DNA from 3 places in the Ensifer sp. YR511 genome. Region 1 is predicted to be linked to each of the others. Evidence: riboswitches for the same ligand, from Rfam matches in the RefSeq annotation. Region 1 holds a riboswitch; each other region holds the start of a gene.
The links. A riboswitch is a leader RNA that binds a small molecule or an ion and turns the genes downstream of it on or off. The one in region 1 is predicted to bind thiamine pyrophosphate.
Positions count from the first base shown of each region.

Region 2: linked by a shared signal. The riboswitch ahead of thiB (thiamine ABC transporter substrate binding subunit) and the one ahead of thiD (bifunctional hydroxymethylpyrimidine kinase/phosphomethylpyrimidine kinase) in region 1 are both predicted to bind thiamine pyrophosphate.
Region 3: linked by a shared signal. The riboswitch ahead of thiC (phosphomethylpyrimidine synthase ThiC) and the one ahead of thiD (bifunctional hydroxymethylpyrimidine kinase/phosphomethylpyrimidine kinase) in region 1 are both predicted to bind thiamine pyrophosphate.

Region 1 is NZ_FNGR01000011.1:2,103-8,226, forward strand. Features, by position in the region: partial or broken gene BLU15_RS19125 (transposase) at 1-403, opposite strand, end outside; gene BLU15_RS19135 (class I SAM-dependent methyltransferase) at 1,676-2,617, shown strand; partial or broken gene BLU15_RS38985 (IS3 family transposase) at 2,891-3,013, opposite strand; TPP riboswitch at 3,332-3,435, shown strand; gene thiD (bifunctional hydroxymethylpyrimidine kinase/phosphomethylpyrimidine kinase) at 3,553-4,383, shown strand; gene BLU15_RS19145 (glycosyltransferase family 4 protein) at 4,451-5,752, opposite strand; gene BLU15_RS19150 (hypothetical protein) at 5,749-6,124, opposite strand, start outside.
Region 2 is NZ_FNGR01000004.1:172,938-179,061, reverse strand. Features, by position in the region: gene BLU15_RS10290 (ABC-F family ATP-binding cassette domain-containing protein) at 1-1,551, opposite strand, end outside; gene BLU15_RS10285 (thiamine diphosphokinase) at 1,555-2,205, opposite strand; gene BLU15_RS10280 (GNAT family N-acetyltransferase) at 2,290-2,775, opposite strand; TPP riboswitch at 2,911-3,029, shown strand; gene thiB (thiamine ABC transporter substrate binding subunit) at 3,081-4,109, shown strand; gene thiP (thiamine/thiamine pyrophosphate ABC transporter permease ThiP) at 4,117-5,742, shown strand; gene thiQ (thiamine ABC transporter ATP-binding protein) at 5,739-6,124, shown strand, end outside.
Region 3 is NZ_FNGR01000009.1:123,554-129,677, forward strand. Features, by position in the region: gene thiC (phosphomethylpyrimidine synthase ThiC) at 428-2,251, opposite strand; TPP riboswitch at 2,342-2,470, opposite strand; gene BLU15_RS17700 (sigma-54-dependent transcriptional regulator) at 2,568-3,932, opposite strand; gene BLU15_RS17705 (sensor histidine kinase) at 3,936-5,804, opposite strand; gene BLU15_RS17710 (dicarboxylate/amino acid:cation symporter) at 6,033-6,124, shown strand, end outside.

The DNA.
Region 1 (6,124 bases):
GAAGTTTCGAAGGCTTCACGCCGACTAAGGGCATAGCGAATAGCCTCGGTGAGTTTTGACTTTCCGGGAATGCGGGGCAGCGTGTCCTGCCAGAGCTTGTAGAGATTGGCAACGACTGCAGCGGAGGTCTCTTCGCGGGCTTCAACGCGAACATCAGGGGGTTGGGCATGCACCTTTTCCTCGATCGACCAAAGCACGACCGTCCTTCAATTGTCGCCGTTGCCACTTGGAGCTTTCGTTTGCGTGCAGCTCGTAAAACCGGCGCCAACTGTGCGCCCAGCATCCCGCCAGAACAGCGCCGTCATTTCCGCGCTCTGTCGCGCGACACGATTGTAGGCGGTGTAGCCGTCTGCAGGATACCGCGATAGTCATCGAGATGCCAGGCGACGCAATCGTCGGAGCGACGCATCGAGATCTGTGTCAATGGTCTTGCCCTGCTGTTGCGAGCGGCGGTTGGTGTCGGCAATCGTGTGGTCGCCGCGGACTACGTTCCCGATCCCCCGACGATGAAGTGATAATGCTCCCTGTCGAGAACTGATGCCAAATAGGCGCCGGCGAGCGATGATACGCGACATCTTTACCGGCTGGAGCATTCCAGCGTTAGGCGGTATTTCATGGCGATGTCCTTGTGGTTGGGCGAGCGTTCCTCAGTGGCCCGGCTTCCGCGATTGGTGGAAACTATATATATTATTGTCGTCTTATATATGTGAGCGAACGCCTCGGCGTAGATTTTTAGAACCGAAGCATTACAGGGGGCATTCATGGAGCTTGGCGAGTCAACAATCAGCGCCCAATTTCAGGGTAGCGAAATCAGCCTGATATCGAGGGATCCGCTTCTGGGGAGCTTCGAGTTAGTCTCATCGGCGGGCGCGACGATCGAAGTTTCGTTAGACCGTCCCAGTGCGGAGGCACTACTGTCAGCACTCGTCCAGTTTGTCTCGCAGGGGCAGGCTGTAGAATTTGACGATTGGATGTAATTCAACTGCGCGGCGTAATGTGCTCACACGCTTCAGGAAAGCGAGACCGCTTACTCGCAGTTGACGATCAATCGAGACTAATTTTGATTCCCGACAAAATTGCCAAAGAAGCATGGAGCCTTTCAGCCTGTCACCTTGCGCGCGGACAGCGCGACCCGACTATTATGGTGGCTGAGGCGACGGCCTTGGAGCGGCAGCGCTGTCTGGAAATCGCCACGGAATACTGCGGAATGGACAGCAAAGTTGCCAGAGACATCCGAAGTGACGCAACAGTAGTCGGAGCGCGGTTTCGGCACGCTGCCGTCACCCGAGCTGAAGAAAGCTCCAGAACCTCACGAGGATGATCTGGAGCCTTTCGTCTTGGCGTCGAAATCACAGACGTCCGCTTGTAAGGCGGTCGCGTTTGTTACTCAAGCTTGTAACGCGCCTCAGGCTGCGGTTTTGTGAGTCAGGCGCCATAATTCCAATAACCCTACGACACCGATCGCGATGAGAATTCGACGTCGGACATGCCCAGGCAGCCTCTGTGAAAGACGAGCCAGATGACAGCATGGTGAGAGCGGGTTTTTCTCTATTCGTGATGAACTGCAATTCGTTGCACGCATAAGAACAACTCTGCTGGCCTCAGCCAGCATTGTATGGTTGGCTTGCGACGCCGCTTGTGCAACACAATCGCGCAATCAAACGGAGGTGCAAGCATGTCTGGTATAGTAGAGCAAAACGCGTCAGAGGCGGTTCCGGTGTCCACCGACACCACGATTGAAGAACTTGCCGACCTCGCCTACCGGTCAATTCTTGGCCGTCCTGCTGAAAAGGGCATCGCCGAGAAATGGGCGCAGAGGGCGCAACAGGAGCCGAAAGAGCGGCTTATGACGAACCTGGTCAATTCTCCTGAGTTCCAGCGAAACTACCTGCACCGCCTCGTCCGGAAAGATGGGATGCGTGCTGTCGCCGACATCAACAACCGCCTGTCTTTTTCCATCCTCCCCAAGCCGCTTCACCAGGAGCGCTTGAGAATGATCAAAGACCACCTCCCGGTGGTCCCCAAGGTTCTCGATCTCGGCGGCGCCTCAGGCGACGAGCAAGGCGCCCTCCTCTCGATGGGGTACCGCGGAGCCGAAGACATTACGATCATCGATCTGCCACCGGATATCCGCTTCAAGGCCGCGATGGAAAAGGCGACCGTCTCGGAGCACCACGGAACAACGGTACGGTATGCCTATCATTCGATGGCCGACCTTGAGCGGTATGAGGACGAGAGTTTCGATTTCGTCTGGTCTGGCGAGACAATCGAGCACATCCCGCTCGAAGCCGGCGATAACGTCTTCAAGAGTGTCCAGCGCATCCTGAAGCCAGGTGGCATCTTCGCACTCGATACGCCGAACCGCACAGTTACCCGCCTCGGCGTGGGGGACACTGGGTTTATCCACGCCGAGCATGCTCACGAGTATCGTTTCGAGGAATTGCTCGATCGTCACAGGGATTGCGGCCTCGACGTCATCGAGACCAAGGGCTTGATGGACGCTCGCCGCTCGCTTGAGGTCGGCTATCTCCTTCCAGACGAAATGGCCGCCGGGACTATCAACGACACCCCCGAGACCTCTTACGTCTTCTTCGTGAAGTTCCAGAAGCCCGCTTAGTTCGCGAGACTGGATAGCCACTGCCATTGGGTACCGGCTACGTTCTGTAGGGTGATCCGCGAGATGTTGTTCGCCAGCGTGATATCCGCCCCTAGAAACAGGTTTTCGGTACCATTTTTCAAGGCGACATCCCGGGCGCCGGAACGTAAACAACGTGATGATGTCGCCATTGACCTGAGCCTCAAGTTTCCTACGGTGTTTCGGAAAGTCTTGGGTTTTCATGAACTGCCCCAGGTTGCTGGACCAGCGGAGGCTAGAGTTTTCCAGCTTCTCTCAGGGCCGCGGGCTGGTTGCGCCACCCGAATTCACCAGCGAGATCGGCACCTTGTTGCCGATCGCACCATATGGCCGAACCTCATTTTAGTTTCTTCGCCAATCCTCCATCCTTTCGCGGGCAATGCCACACCCCCAAACGATCGACGACGAGGACCGAGTCGCACTTCCGTGCAGCGCACGGGGTATCCGGCCATCATGAACCCCGGAATTCTCTGATTCCTGAGATGCAGGCGTGTGCTTGCCGCTTGCGTTGTCGGATGAAAAAAGTAATGTGGGCGCGTCTGTGAAGTCGAACGCTCAGACAGAAGGCTCCTTGCGCTCTCACGGCAATAGGGGCCTTTTTGTCATTGTGAAAGCGTGGATTTCTCGCGAATTGCATCGAACCACGCATTCGAGCTTTCCGGCCATTGACATCCCCAATCATCCGCCCCTAGCATTCTTCCTGCCGAGGGGCGCACTGTCACGGTGCTGAGATGGCGGTGAGCCAGACCCTTGAACCTGATCCGGATCATACCGGCGTAGGAACGGCAAGGGCCCTTCTGCTCACCAGCCGTCTTTGCGCTTACCGATCGGATCTCCGTCCATTTCCGGGAGGTCGCTTTGCTCGTGTCTGTTTTTGAATCAGTTATAGAAGGCTCAAACCTCATTCGGGTGGTCCGATGACTGCGATCGCCGTTACCATCGCAGGTTCGGATTCCGGTGGCGGGGCGGGCATTCAGGCGGATCTGAAGACGTTCTCGGCGCTGGGCGTTTATGGCGCCAGCGTGATCACGGCGGTCACGGCGCAGAATACCCGTGGGGTTTCTGCGGTTGCAGATATCTCCCCGACCGTCGTTGCGGCTCAGATCGACGCGGTGTTTTCCGATCTTGCCGTCGGTGCGGTAAAAATCGGAATGGTGTCGCGGCGCGAGACGATCGGGGTGATTGCCGCCGGTCTTAAACGCTATGGCCAGCTGGCTGTCATCGACCCGGTGATGGTGGCAACCTCCGGCGATCATCTGATGCAGCCGGACGCGATCGCGACGCTCAAGGAGGAGTTGTTGCCGCTGGCGCTTGTGCTGACGCCGAACCTCCCCGAGGCGGCGCTGTTGACCGGACGCGCAATTGCCGAAACCGAAAGCGAGGTCGCGCGTCAGGCGGAGATGCTCCTGAAGCTCGGTGCGCGTTCAGTGCTGATGAAGGGCGGCCATGCCAAGGGCAAGGACGCGATCGATATTTTCTATAGCGGGGAGGGTGTCCTTAACCTGTCACGGCCGCGGATCGAAACCAGCAATGATCATGGCACCGGGTGCACCCTATCGGCCGCAATCGCCTCGGGGCTTGCCAAGGGTATGCCGATTGACGATGCGGTTGTGGCAGCCAAGGCCTACTTGCATGCCGCGTTGGTGGCGGCCGATCGTCTGACCATCGGACAGGGGCGGGGGCCGGTGCATCATTTTCATCATTGGTGGGGCGACGCCAAAGGGTCGGCGTCGCGCCTTCGAACGTAACCGACTCCCAGGGCGCTCTTGGTCGTGCTTCGCGATCTGGCTGAGCAGTGTGGGCTTCGGGTCTATCTCAGGCCACTGCCGCGCTCGGCAGGGCCGGTTGTTCGCCCTTGAGCATCTTGCGATAGAGCGCCACATGTTCGCGCGCGCAATCGACATGGCTCGTCGGTCGCCTAAGCGTTGCCCGCAGATTGTCCCATGCCCGCGGCGCGCCGAGGACGTCGATCAGGCGGTCGGCCAGATCCTGGGCGCTGCCGGTGCGGAAGTGATAGCCGTCCAGGCGGTCGCGAACCTTTTCGGCCATGCCGCCGATGTCGGAGCAGAGGATCGGCCGGCCATGATGCAGCGCTTCCTGGATAACGACAGGGGAATTTTCCCACCAGACCGACGGCATCACCACCCAGTCGACCGAGCGCATCAGCCTTGGCATGTCCTGGTTCTGGTAGGCGCCGTAGAAGCGGACACGACGACCGGCGTCCTCAATGAGTTTCGCCACCTTCTCCTGATAGTCTTTCGGTTGGCGCTCGAGGTTGCCGCCGAAGATCATCAGCGAGGATTCATCGCCCCAGATGTCATCGGGCACGCGCGATACCGCGTCGATCAGCACGTGAACGCCCTTGAACGGCGTCATCTGTCCGAAATAGGCAAAACGGTTGCGCCGGGCCGTTGGCGACGGCAATTCGCGGGCCGGAGCCTTGTCGCCCATGACGATGCCGTTCTCGATCACGAAGATCTTTGCGGCTTCGAGCCCCCATTCGACATAGCGGTTGGCGAGAAAGGCGCTCGGCGCGATGAAGGCATCGGCGAGATTGAGCATGCCGCGCACGAACTGTTCGCGGCGAACGAAGCGCGACACCGGGATTTCGGGGAAGCACGTGTGGCAACTGATCGGTGAGGCGCCGTTGCAAAGCTGGCCCGAGGGGCGTTTCACCATTTGCCCGTGATTGTGGCAGATCGGCAGATACTCATGGAACGTCACGACGATGCGTGCCTTGGGCAGGGCATCACGGACGGCATAGAGCGCTTCCAGGCCGAAGCCGAGAATATGATGGAAGTGAATGACATCCGGCTTGATGTCGCCGACGAAGCGCAAAAGGTCGCGGCGGATCGCGTCCGTATCGCCGTTGGAGAGGAAGAAATGGTCGAAGTCTTCGGCGTGGTAGAGCACTTCGTCCATGGCGAGACGCAGGCTCATCAGTGCGGAGGCACCATGGCGCGGAACCGGATTGCCGACACGGGCGAGGTAGATCGATTCCACACCCGACAGGCCGTTCAGTGCCTTGTGAAGACCATGCGAAGCAATTTCCGCACCTCCGAGCGAATGGGTCGGGTGGCCATGGGAAACCACAAGTACGCGGAGTTTTTCGCTCATGCGTCAGTCTCCTCGAAGAATGTTTGGGCGGTTTCGGAGGCGGGCATCCAGCGGGCGCGGAAGAGCGTCCGGTCGACACGCTCCACGAACCGGGCGGTGGCGGCGGAGCCCGCTCCGGGCACCTCGTCCGATCCGACCATCTGCAGGGACGGAAGCCAATAGGCCTCGTAGCCCTTGCCGCTCAGGCGAAGGGCAAGATCGAGCCCCTTCAGTGCTGCGCCGAGATAGGTCGGCGACGGGCCTGCATCCTCCATCAGCGCCTCGCGCGGCAGGATGCAGCAATCGAGCGATGCAGTTGCGACCCGGGTCAGCTTCAGGCGATTGACGGCACCGACCGGATAACCGGCGTAGCGGCTCGATTGAAGATGGTCG
Region 2 (6,124 bases), on a different contig from region 1:
ATCGGCCTTGGCCTTTTCCGCCTTCTCGGCCTTGCGCTTCTCCTCGATCGCGCCCTTGCGCTGCGCCATCATGTCGGAATAGCCGCCGGCATACTCGATCCAGCGTCCATCCGGCGCCTCCGGATTGGCCGGCGCAATCGTCGAGGTGACGGTGCGGTCGAGGAAGTCGCGGTCGTGGCTGACGAGGATGACAGTTCCGGCAAAACCGGCGACGATCTCCTGCAAAAGGTCGAGCGTCTCGATGTCGAGATCGTTGGTCGGCTCGTCGAGGATCAGAAGGTTGGTTGCTCGCGCGAGGATGCGCGCCAGCATCAGCCTTGCGCGCTCGCCGCCCGAAAGCTCGCGGATCGGGGTGCGCGCCTGCTCTGGCTGGAACAGGAAGTCCTTCATGTAGCCGGTGACGTGGCGCTGCTCGCCATTGACCAGCAGGTTGTCGCCGCGCCCGTCCGTCAGGTAGTGCGCCAGCGTGTCGTCGAGATTGAGGTCTTCGCGCTTCTGGTCAAGCGTCGCGATTTCGAGATTGGTGCCGAGCTTGACCGTGCCCGTATCCGGCTCGATCTGTCCGGTCAGGATCTTCAGGAGCGTCGTCTTGCCGGCGCCGTTCGGGCCGACCAGACCGATGCGGTCGCCGCGGTGCACGCGGATCGAGAACGGCGCGACGATGGTGCGCTCGCCATAGGCCTTGGTGACCTTCTCCGCCTCGATCACCAGCTTGCCCGATTCCTTGGCGTCGGCGGCCGTCGCCTGTACCGTTCCCTGCGGCCCCTTGTGGCCGCGATAGGTCGCCCGCATGGTCTGCAGCTCACCGAGGCGGCGCATGTTGCGCTTGCGTCGAGCGGTCACGCCGTAGCGCAGCCAATGTTCCTCGCGCTCGATCGCCTTGCCGAGCTTGTGCTGTTCCAGCTCCTCGGCCTCCAGCACCTCGTCACGCCAAGCCTCGAAATGGGCAAAGCCGCGGTCGAGCCGCCGCGACTGGCCACGGTCGAGCCAGACGGTCGCGGTCGAGACCTTCTCCAGGAAGCGCCGGTCGTGCGAGATCAGAACGAGCGCCGAACGGCTGCGGATCAGTTCGTCTTCCAGCCATTCGATCGTCGGCAGATCGAGATGGTTGGTCGGCTCGTCGAGCAGCAGGATATCCGGCTCCGGCGCCATGACACGGGCAAGCGCCGCGCGACGCGCCTCACCGCCCGAAAGGCGCTTCGGGTCTTCCTCGCCGGTCAACCCCAGGTGCTGCAGCAGATAGGCGACGCGATAGGGATCGTCACTCGGGCCGAGTCCTGCCTCGGCATAGGTCTGCACCGTGTCGTAGCCGTCGAAATCCGGCGCCTGGTGCAGATAGCGGATGGTCGCGGAGGGATGGCGGAAGATTTCGCCCGACTGCGCCTCGGCCAGGCCCGCGGCAATCTTCATCAGCGTCGACTTGCCCGAGCCGTTGCGGCCGACCAGACAGATGCGGTCGCCCGGTTCGACTTGAAAATTGGCGCCGGCTAGCAGCGGCGCGCCGCCGAAGGTGAGGAAGATGTCGTCGAGTTTCAGAATGGGAGGCGCCAAGGCTCAGGCTCCGGAAAGATCATAGGGGCGGGCGAGCACAATGGCGCGACCGCTCTGGAGAGTGAAGCGAAGGGGACCCTCCGCAACGTTGGAAACGGTTCGGGACGAGCCGAACGGCAAGGTGAAATCGTCGAGCGGATAGCGCGCATTGACGATCGAAAGACCGGTAAGCTCGGTCAACCCGAGCACCGAGAAGAGGCAGCCCTTGGGTAGGTCGAGGTCGAGCGAGCCGGCCAGCAGCGGATAGGCCTCTTCCTCGCCCGAGGTCATCAACACGGAAAGGCCACGCTCGGCAAGGGCGACGGCATGCAGCAGGTGCATGAAGGCGTGATCGCTGCGGGTACCGCCGAGGGCGCCGGCGAAAATCAGGCGATCGGCTCCACGCGACAGCGCCGCCTCGACCGCGATCTCCCCGTCCGTCGCGGCCTTCGCCGCCGGATAGGGCTCGCGCGGGACGGAGGCGTAGTCCGCAAGAAGGGCTTCCTCGGTCGAGTCGAAATCACCGACCCAGACATCCGGCACGATGCCGAGCAATCGGGCATGGCGCATGCCGCCGTCAGCCGCAATGAAGCGACTTGCGGCCAGCTGGTGAGCCAGCCGGTCGGTCAGCGAAAGGGCGCCGCCAAGCAGAATGGTGAAGGTCGATCGAGCCATGGCAAAGCCCATAGCGCAAAGGACCGCCGAAGGAAAACGAAGAAAACCGTCGAACGAGCGGTTCTCGATATTTTGGTCAGACCATCAATGCCCCTCGGGCACCGGATCGGGAAAAAGCATGCCGGCATAAATGCCGGGGGTCGAATCCGGAATTTCGACGGCGCCGGCCACCCGCTCGTAGAACTTCGCCGGCCCGACGCCGCCGATAATCGCGTAGCCATAGCCGGCCTCGCGCATGGCCGTGAGGCTTGCAAGCAACAGTGCCTCACCGATCCCCTGCCCGCGCATGCTTTCGTCGACGCCGGTCGGACCGAAGAAGCCGAGTGCCGTTACGTCGTGGCAGGAAAAGCCGACGATCTTTTCGTCATGGACAGCGACGTGCATGCGCGTCGGGGTGGAGGAAAAGGCGGCTTCCGCCTCGCCCGCCCATCCGGCACCGAAAGTCTTTTCAATCCAGGAAACGACCAGGCGGCGCTCCGGCGCCATGGCGCGGCGAATGCTGATGCCAAGGCCAAGCTTCGACTGAGGTTCAGCCGGCAGGGCATAAAGTCGAACAAGCATATCGGGCATGACATTTCCTCCTCGCTGCCGTTGTGTAGCGCAGTTGGCGGCATACGCAAACACGAGCCATTGTGCTGGCCAGGCGTCCCCTTGCTTCGCCGTAAACATCGCTTGCCATGGGACCGAGGCAGCGGTAAATCTCTTGCCGCTCTAACGGGGTGCCTCCCGACCGCATTGCGGCCGGAGGCTGAGAGGCGTCAAAACGCCAACCCGCGGAACCTGATCCGGCTCATACCGGCGGAGGGATTAGACGCGATCGGATCGATACGCCCTTTTCCCATGCAACAACGAACTTTGGGAGAGAGGTCCTCGCCATGTCCAATTCATCGCAACTTAAATTCTTTAGCCGGCTAGCCCTTGCGACGGCCGCGAGCCTTGTTTTCTCCGGCGCCGCGACCGCCGCCGACAAGACGCTGACGGTGTACACCTATGAGAGCTTTATCACCGAATGGGGCCCGGGCGCCAAGGTCGCAGAAGCCTTCGAGAAGACCTGCGAATGCAAGGTCAACTATGTCGGCGTGGCCGACGGCGTCGAGCTGCTCACCCGCCTGAAGCTCGAAGGCGAGGCTTCCAAGGCCGACATCGTGCTTGGCCTCGACACCAACCTCGTTGCGGAAGCCAAGGCAACGGGCTTCTTCGCGCCGCACGGCGTCGAGGCAACCGGCGTCACCGTTCCCGGCAACTTCTCCGACGACACGTTCCTGCCCTATGACTACGGCCACTTCGCCGTCGTCTACGACACCGAGACGCTGAAGACGCCGCCGAAGAGCCTGAAGGAGCTGGTAGAAGGCGACCCGTCGCAGAAGATCGTCATCGAGGATCCGCGTACGTCGACGCCGGGCCTCGGCCTCCTGCTCTGGGTCAAGGCCGTCTATGGCGATGAGGCGGGTGCCGCCTGGACGAAGCTGAAGGACCGCGTTCTGACCGTCACCCCCGGCTGGTCGGAAGCCTATGGCCTCTTCACCAAGGGCGAGGCGCCGATGGTGCTGTCCTACACCACGTCGCCGGCCTACCACATGGTCGCGGAAAACACCGAGCGCTATCAGGCCGCTGCCTTCTCCGAAGGGCACTACATCCAGATCGAAGTCGCCGGCATGACCAAGAACGCCAAGGAGCCGGAACTGGCAAAGCAGTTCCTCGCCTTCATGACCGGTCCGGACTTCCAGTCGATCATCCCGACGACGAACTGGATGATGCCGGTCGCAGCGACCAAGGAGCCGCTGCCGGACGCCTTCAATAAGCTGGTCAAGCCGGAAAACACCTTCCTCCTGCCCTCGGAGGACGTCGCCAAGAACCGCAAGGCCTGGATCGACGAATGGCTTGCCGCCATGAGCAAGAACTGAGGCCGGATTGTTCGCACTGCGCGAAAATCGTATGACAGTGGTCGCCGGGGCAGCCTGCCTCGGCGTCTTCGTCCTTTTCGTCGGTCTTGCGATCGTCGCCTTGCTGAGCCAGACGGGCGGCGCGAGCGACGATGCGCTGTTCGACGCCTACATCTGGCGCGTCACCCGCTTCACGCTGCTGCAGGCGACCCTCTCGACGTTGCTGTCCGTGCTCTTTGCCATCCCCGTCGCCCGGGCGCTAGCGCGACGACCGCAGTTCCCCGGCCGCATCTGGCTGCTGCGCTTGATGGCGCTGCCACTCGGACTGCCGGTTCTGGTTGGCGCACTCGGGCTGATCGAGATCTGGGGGCGGCAGGGTTTCCTCAATTCCGGCCTACGCTGGCTCGGCCTCGCGCAGCCCGTCAGCATTTACGGCCTGTTCGGCATCCTGCTTGCCCACGTCTTCTTCAACATGCCGCTTGCAGCGCGCCTGTTCCTGGCCGGGCTCGAGCGCATCCCCGCCGAATACTGGCGCAGCGCCGCCAATCTCGGCATGCCGTCACGCGCACTCTTTCGCTTCATCGAATGGCCCGTGCTGCGCGGCCTCCTGCCGGGTGCCGCCGGCCTCGTCTTCATGCTCTGCGCCACCAGCTTCACCCTCGTGCTGACGCTCGGCGGCGGGCCTGCGGCCAGCACAATCGAAGTGGCGATCTACCAGGCGCTGCGTTTCGATTTCGATCCGCCGCGCGCGATCGCGCTGTCAGCCCTGCAGATCGCCATGACCGGCCTGCTGCTGCTCCTGCTTCGTCATCTGGCGACCGAGCCGGAAGAGGGCATGACCGGTGGCCGCACTGTGCGCCGTTTCGATGGCGCGTCAAGGATCGCGCGCCTGAGTGATGGCACCTGGATCACGCTTGCCTTTCTGTTTCTCGGCGCGCCGCTGGTCGCGGTTCTCATCTCCGGACTCGAAGCCGATCTGCTGAAGCTCGCCCGCGATCCGGCGGTGCACCGGGCGCTGCGGACGAGTGCGGCAATCGCGCTCGCCTCGGCACTCGCCTCCGTCACCATGGCAGCCGTGATGATCCGGGCGGCGGCAACCGCCACCGCGCCGCGTCACGCGACGTCGCTCTCCCGCGGCTTTGCCGGTGCCATCGGTGCCAGCACCTCGCTGATCCTCTTGGTGCCGCCGGTGGTGCTCGGCGCCGGATGGTTTCTGCTTTTGCGTCCCTTCGGTGACGTCGCGCGCTTTGCACCTGCCATCGTCGTTGCGATCAACGCGCTGATGGCGCTGCCCTTCGTCCACCGCATCCTCGCGCCGGCAATGGCGACCCATGCGGCACGGTCCGAACGGCTGACGGCAAGCCTTGGCATTCGTGGTTTTGATCGTCTGCGATGGATCGACTTTCCGGCGCTGCGCAAGCCGCTATTGATGGCCCTTTCCTTCGCCATGGCGCTGTCGCTCGGCGACCTCGGCGCCGTCGCTCTCTTCGGCAGCCAAGACATGGTGACGCTGCCGTGGCTGCTCTATAGCCGTATGGGCAGCTACCGCACCGCCGACGCCGCCGGTCTCGCCCTTTTCCTCGGGCTTCTCTGCCTGATATTCACCATCCTCGGCACGGCCAATGACAGCCGGCCGGAAGGACGCAAAGCATGATCGATCCCGTTCCCGCGATAGAGTTGCGCGATGTCGAGGTCCGTTTCGAAACGGCCAAGCTCACCTTCGATTGCACCATCGCCAAGGGGGGCATCGTCGCTGTCGCCGGTGCCTCGGGCTCCGGCAAATCGACGCTGCTCCACCTCATTGCCGGGTTCGAGGATCCCGATCGCGGCGAGGTGCGCATTCTCGGCGAGAACGTTGCCGATCGGGCGCCGTCGGAACGGCCGGTCTCGATGATCTTCCAGGACAACAACCTCTTCGCCCATCTCGACGTCGCGACCAACATCGGACTCGGCATCGACCCGGCGCTTCGGCTGAGCGCAACCGACCGCGAGAAGATTGAAGACGCGCTCCGCCGCGTCGGGCTCGAAGGCTTCGG
Region 3 (6,124 bases), on a different contig from region 1:
GTGCAAACGGCGTTCTTGCGTCGTCCTGCAAGACTTTTGCGCGGTACAGTACGGCTGCTCGTCGCGAATGAATTTCGCCGACAGCGACTTTTGCGTGCGCCTTGCATATCGTTCAATCGATGTGGGGACAAGCTGTTGGGGGGACGGGCGACACGGAGCGCAAGGTGCGGGCCTCTGGCAGCGGCCACGACATGCAGATGATCGCCCGCATCGCTGAGGGATCGCGAGAGGGACAGAGGACGTTGCATGTTTGTCGATTGAACGGGGTCGTTGGCGCGCCTCCCACCCTCCGTCATGCTCGGCTCAAGCCCGAGCATGACGGAGGAGGAGAGCCTTGGCGGTCGCCGCTTCCGCTTCCGAGGCGGGAGGCGGAGTCCTGAGTGAACTGAAGGGGCCGTGACTGGCCCCTTCAACGAGTCTCTGTCGTCTACTCGGCCGCGCCAGCCGCCCCTTCCACCGGCATATAGAGGTCGCCGCCCTCGCGGTATTTCGCGGCCATTGCCTCCAGGCCTTCCTTCTGCGCTTCTGCGCGGATGTCGTGCGAGATCCGCATCGAGCAGAATTTCGGGCCGCACATGGAGCAGAAATGCGCGACCTTGTGCGCTTCCTTCGGCAGTGTCTCGTCGTGGAAGTTACGGGCCGTCTCCGGGTCGAGCGAGAGGTTGAACTGGTCCTCCCAGCGGAATTCGAAGCGGGCGCGCGACAGCGCGTCGTCGCGCACCTGGGCGGCCGGATGGCCCTTGGCGAGATCGGCGGCATGGGCGGCGATCTTGTAGGTGATGACGCCGACCTTGACGTCGTTGCGATCGGGAAGACCGAGATGCTCCTTCGGCGTGACGTAGCAGAGCATGGCGGTGCCGAACCAGCCGATCATCGCCGCGCCGATGCCCGACGTGATGTGGTCGTAGCCGGGCGCAATGTCCGTCGTCAGCGGTCCGAGTGTGTAGAATGGCGCCTCGCCGCAGACGGCGAGTTGCTTGTCCATGTTCTCCTTGATCTTGTGCATCGGCACGTGGCCGGGGCCTTCGATCATCACCTGACAATCCTTGGCCCAGGCGATCTTGGTGAGCTCGCCGAGCGTTTCGAGTTCGGCGAATTGTGCCGCGTCGTTGGCATCGGCGATCGAGCCGGGGCGCAGGCCGTCGCCGAGCGAGAAGGAGACGTCATAGGCGCGGCAGATGTCGCAGATTTCCTCGAAATGCTCGTAAAGGAAGCTCTCGCGATGGTGATGCAGACACCACTTGGCCATGATCGAGCCGCCGCGCGAAACGATGCCGGTGACGCGATCGACGGTGAGCGGGATGTAGTGCAGCCGGACGCCGGCATGGATGGTGAAATAGTCGACGCCCTGTTCGGCCTGCTCGATCAGCGTGTCGCGATAGACTTCCCAGGTGAGGTCCTCGGCAATGCCGTTGACCTTTTCCAGCGCCTGGTAAAGCGGCACGGTGCCGATCGGAACCGGTGAGTTGCGGATGATCCATTCGCGGATGTTGTGGATGTTGCGGCCGGTCGAAAGGTCCATGACGGTGTCAGCGCCCCAGCGCGTCGCCCAGACCATCTTTTCGACCTCTTCCGCCATCGACGAGGTGACGGCGGAGTTGCCGATATTGGCGTTGATCTTCACCAGAAAATTCCGGCCGATGATCATCGGCTCGGACTCCGGGTGGTTGATGTTGGCAGGCAGGATCGCCCGGCCGCTGGCGATTTCCTGGCGCACGAATTCGGGTGTCACGTGATCGGGGATGTGGGCGCCGAAGCTTTCACCGTCCCGGACCTTCGCGCGCGCCGCGTCGCGGCCGAGATTTTCGCGGATCGCCACGAACTCCATTTCCGGCGTGATGATGCCGGCGCGGGCATAGGCAAGCTGGGTCACTGCGCGGCCGCCCGTGGCCTTCAGCGGCGCATGCTGAAACGGGAAGGTCGGTGTCAGCCTGTCGCCGCTCACAAAGCCGTTGTCCTCGGGGCGGACCACGCGTCCCTCATAGGTTTCCACATCGCCGCGGTCGACGATCCAGTTGCGGCGCAGCCGCGGCAGGCCGTCCTCGATGCGGATCTCGGCGTCGTCGGCGGTGTAGGCGCCGGAGGAATCATAGACCGTAACCGGTTGCTCCCCCGACGTCGGGTGGAGCGCAATCTCGCGCATCGGCACGCGGATATCCGGATGAAGCACGCCCGGCTTGTGGATCTTGCGAGAGGCGGGAAGCGGTCCTTGCGTGACCGTGAGGGCTGCGGGTTTGGTGGCAATATTCATGACGAGGCTCCAAGTTTGCAATTGGAGACCCAGTTCTGATGCCGGAAGGATGAAAGACGCTCCGCCAGATGCTGGACGCACGGAATCCTGGCTTCGATATCTGCACCGTCCCTACGCCAGTATGAACTGGATCAGGTTCAACGGGTCACTGCGCCACAGCCGGCAAGCCGGCCATCCAGCAGAATCTCAGCCCCTTGCGGGACCCCCCTGGTGAATGCCTAGATCATAGCCATCGATCGGCCCGGGTCGTCAAGCGTGAATTCGCCTGCCGACAAAGATGCACCTATTGCGTGTGGTGACGGATTCGGGTTTGACGCTAGCGGCCGGCCTTTTCCGGTGCGGCCCGCTCGGCGTAATCGGCACGGTTGATGCCGTGGCGCTGGAGCTTGTCGTAGAATGTCTTGCGCGGAATGCCGAGCGCCTCGATCGTCGCCTTGACGTCGCCGCGCTGAGCCCGCAACACCTCTTTCAGGATCTCCGCCTCGTAGCGTTCGAGCCGTTCCGGGAGCGCAAATCCAGGCTGTCCGGCGGGCGCAATCGGCTGTCCCAGCGGACCTTCGACACCAAGCGCCACGCGTTCGGCAAAGTGCGAGAGCTCGCGCACATTGCCCGGCCAGGCATGCGTCATCAGATGTTTCTGCACGGCCGATGTGACCACAGGCGCGTCGCGCTTGAAGCGCTCGGCCGCCCGCGTCAGGAAGTGCGAGAAGAGCAGCGGGATATCGTCTCGGCGTTCGCGCAGCGGCGGGATCGACAGTGTTACGACATTCAATCTAAAGTAGAGATCTTCCCGGAAATCGCCGCGCTGCGCCGGGTCGCCGAGATCGATTTTGGCAGCCGCGATGACGCGGATATCGACCGGACGAACCTGGTTGGTCCCGAGCGGCGTGATCTCTCGCGCTTCCAGAACGCGCAGCATCTTCACTTGAGTCGCCGGTGGCATCGCCTCGATCTCGTCGAGGAACAGCGTGCCGCCGCTCGCATGCTCGATCCGGCCGATGCGCTTCTTCAAGGCGCCGGTGAAGGCGCCCTGTTCGTGGCCGAAGAGTTCGCTTTCGATCACCGTTTCGGGCAGCGCCCCGCAATTCAGCGCCACGAAGTTGCCGTTGCGGCGTCGGCTCCAATTGTGGAGCAGCGTCGCCACCACCTCCTTGCCGCTGCCCGTCTCGCCGGCGACGAGCACGTCGACATCGGTATCGGCAATGTGCCGGATCGTCTGGCGCAAACGTTCCATGACCGGCGTCTGGCCGATCAGCGGCAGGCTGTCGCCGGCCGTCTCGGCGGCGCGTTTCAGCGCGCGGTTTTCCATCACGAGCCGGCGTTTTTCCAGCGCGCGATGCACGCTCTGCACCAGCCGGTCGGCGGCAAAGGGTTTGGGGATGAAGTCGTAGACGCCATCCTGCAGCGCCTGCACTGCCATCGGGATATCGCCATGGCCGGTCACCAGGATCACTGGCAGATCCGCGTCGAAAGCTTCGATGCGGCGGAAGAAGGCGAGGCCGTCGATGCCCGGCATGCGGATATCGCTGACGACGACGCCGTCGAAATTCGCATCCAGCGTCTTCAACGCTTCGGCAGCGCTGGCAAAAGGGGTAATGGCGAGGCCGGCGAGTTCCAGCGTCTGCGTCATCGCCTTGCGCAGATGGTTGTCGTCGTCGACGAGATAGACGGTCGGCTGCATCGCTCAGGCCCTCTTCAGGCGAACCGTGAAGACGGTGCCCCTGTCGCTGGTTTCGACGGTGATATCGCCGCCATAGTCGGCGACGATCTCCTTGGAGATGGCAAGGCCGAGGCCGAGCCCTTCATCCTTCGAGGTGTTGAACGGCGTGAACAGATCCTCGTGGATGTGCAGGGGAATGCCTGGGCCGTTATCGGCAACGACGAGCAAAACCGTCCCGGAGGGACCGTCCTCGCAGCGCACGCGGATCTCGGCGTCGCTGCGCGTGCCGAGCGCTTCCAAGGCATTTTGCAAAAGGTTGATCAGCACCTGCTCGAGCCGGATGCGGCTGCCGAGGACGCTGAGGCCATTTTCCGGGAGGTCGATGACGATCGCATCCATGCGGCCGGCAAAGCGGCTGCGCAGCAGCATCATCGCCCCCTCGATCACGTCGCGCATGGGCGTCGGCTCGGCGACGAAGCGGCCCTTGCGAGCGAAGCTTCTGAGTTCGTCGGTGATGGTGCCGACCCGATCGGTCAGTTCGGCGATGCTGACAAGGTTCTCGACCGCGGTCTGCTGCTGGCCGCGTTCGAGGAAGGTGCGGGCGTTGTCGGCATAGGCGCGGATGGTCGCGACCGGCTGGTTGATCTCGTGGGCGACGCCGGCCGCCACCTGGCCAAGGATCGCCAGCCGGTTCGCCTGAACCAGTTCCTGCTGCACCGCCTGCAGCTTCTCGCCGGTACGCCGGTGGTCGGCGATCTCCGTTTCGAGATGATCGCGGGCAAGGCTGAGGTCATGTGTGCGCTCCGCTACGCGGGTCTCCAGCTCGTCGCGCGCGGCGCGATCGCGCGCAGACACCAGTGCCAGCGTCTGGCGGCGGCGCAGGAGGACCGCGGTAAAAGCGAGCAGCGGTGCGAGGAGGGCCAGGGCAATCAGCCGGGCCTCCCGGGTTGCCGCCGAGATCGCGCCATCGAGCGGCGCCAGCTGCTCCAGCCGCCAGCTGGTGGTCGGAACCATGGTTTCGACCCGGAGGAACCGACGTTCGCTGTCGCCCGGCAACAGTGCGCGCAACTCGCTGGAGCCATCGCTGGTCGGCTCGATGTCGCGGAAGGGCAGCGGCAGCAGCGAGGCATCGCCAAATTGCAGGCTGTCGCGGATGGCGGCGACGCGGTCGCGTGGAATTGTTCTGGTCGTCATGAAGCGCCAGGAGGGGAAGCTGGTGATCAGCACGATGCCGCGCCGGTCGGTGACGTAGACCGGCTTGCCGGAGGCGAGCCATTCGGCTTCCACATCGTCGAATTCGAGCTTGGCGACGACGACGCCGATCGGGCCGTCAGGACCCTGGACCCGACGCGAAATGTAGAGGCCCGGCCGCTTGCTGACGTTGCCCATGGCGAAATGCTCGGCCTTGCCGTCGCGCATCGCCATGCGGAAATATTCGCGGAAGGCATAGTCGTTGCCAACGAAACTCGTCGGCTCGCGCCAGTTGCTGGCAGCGACGGCGACGCCATCGGGGCCGATCACGTAGATGACAGCGGCGTCCGTGTTGGTCGCCAGCGCCTGCAGCTTCTCGTTCAGCCGTTGCAGCGCCTCTGTGCCGCGGGTCGAAAGGGCTGCCTTCACCTCGACATCGTCGGCCAGCACCAGCGGCGTCGAGCGTTGGCGTTCGAGTACGGCGCGCAGCAGCGAGGCCTTCAGATTGGCATCGATCCGGCTTTGGGCATCGACAGTTTCGAGCGCCTGGCTTCGGCCGTACTCGCCGGCAAGCAGGAGCGCGGCGACAAGCAGCGCGACGGCAAGGCCGGCAAAGACCAGCCAGGTGCGGCGCATCGACTGGTCGAGATCTGCCAGATTGAGGGGGGCGGACAGGGCGTTGAACATCGCCCAATTGTGCATTTTTTCGCTCAGCCTTCCAGATGGCATGTGCGGAAATCCGCTCAACTCTTTGTGCGCATCGAGCCGCCTGCACAAAACATCCTCATCAATTCAAAGGCTTGGTTCCTGCCGCGGCCAACTGGCACGACCGTTGCAAATGACATCCTCATGACAGCCCGCGCTGTCGCGCATCGGAAATTGACCCGGGAGGCCCGGCATGACGCCGGACTGGGTCCAGTGGAGGATCTCATGATTATCGAACAATCCGCGGAACCGCGCGGCAAGACACCTTTCTATCGCCATCTCTATGTCCAGGTTCTGGTGGCGATCGCCGCCGGCAT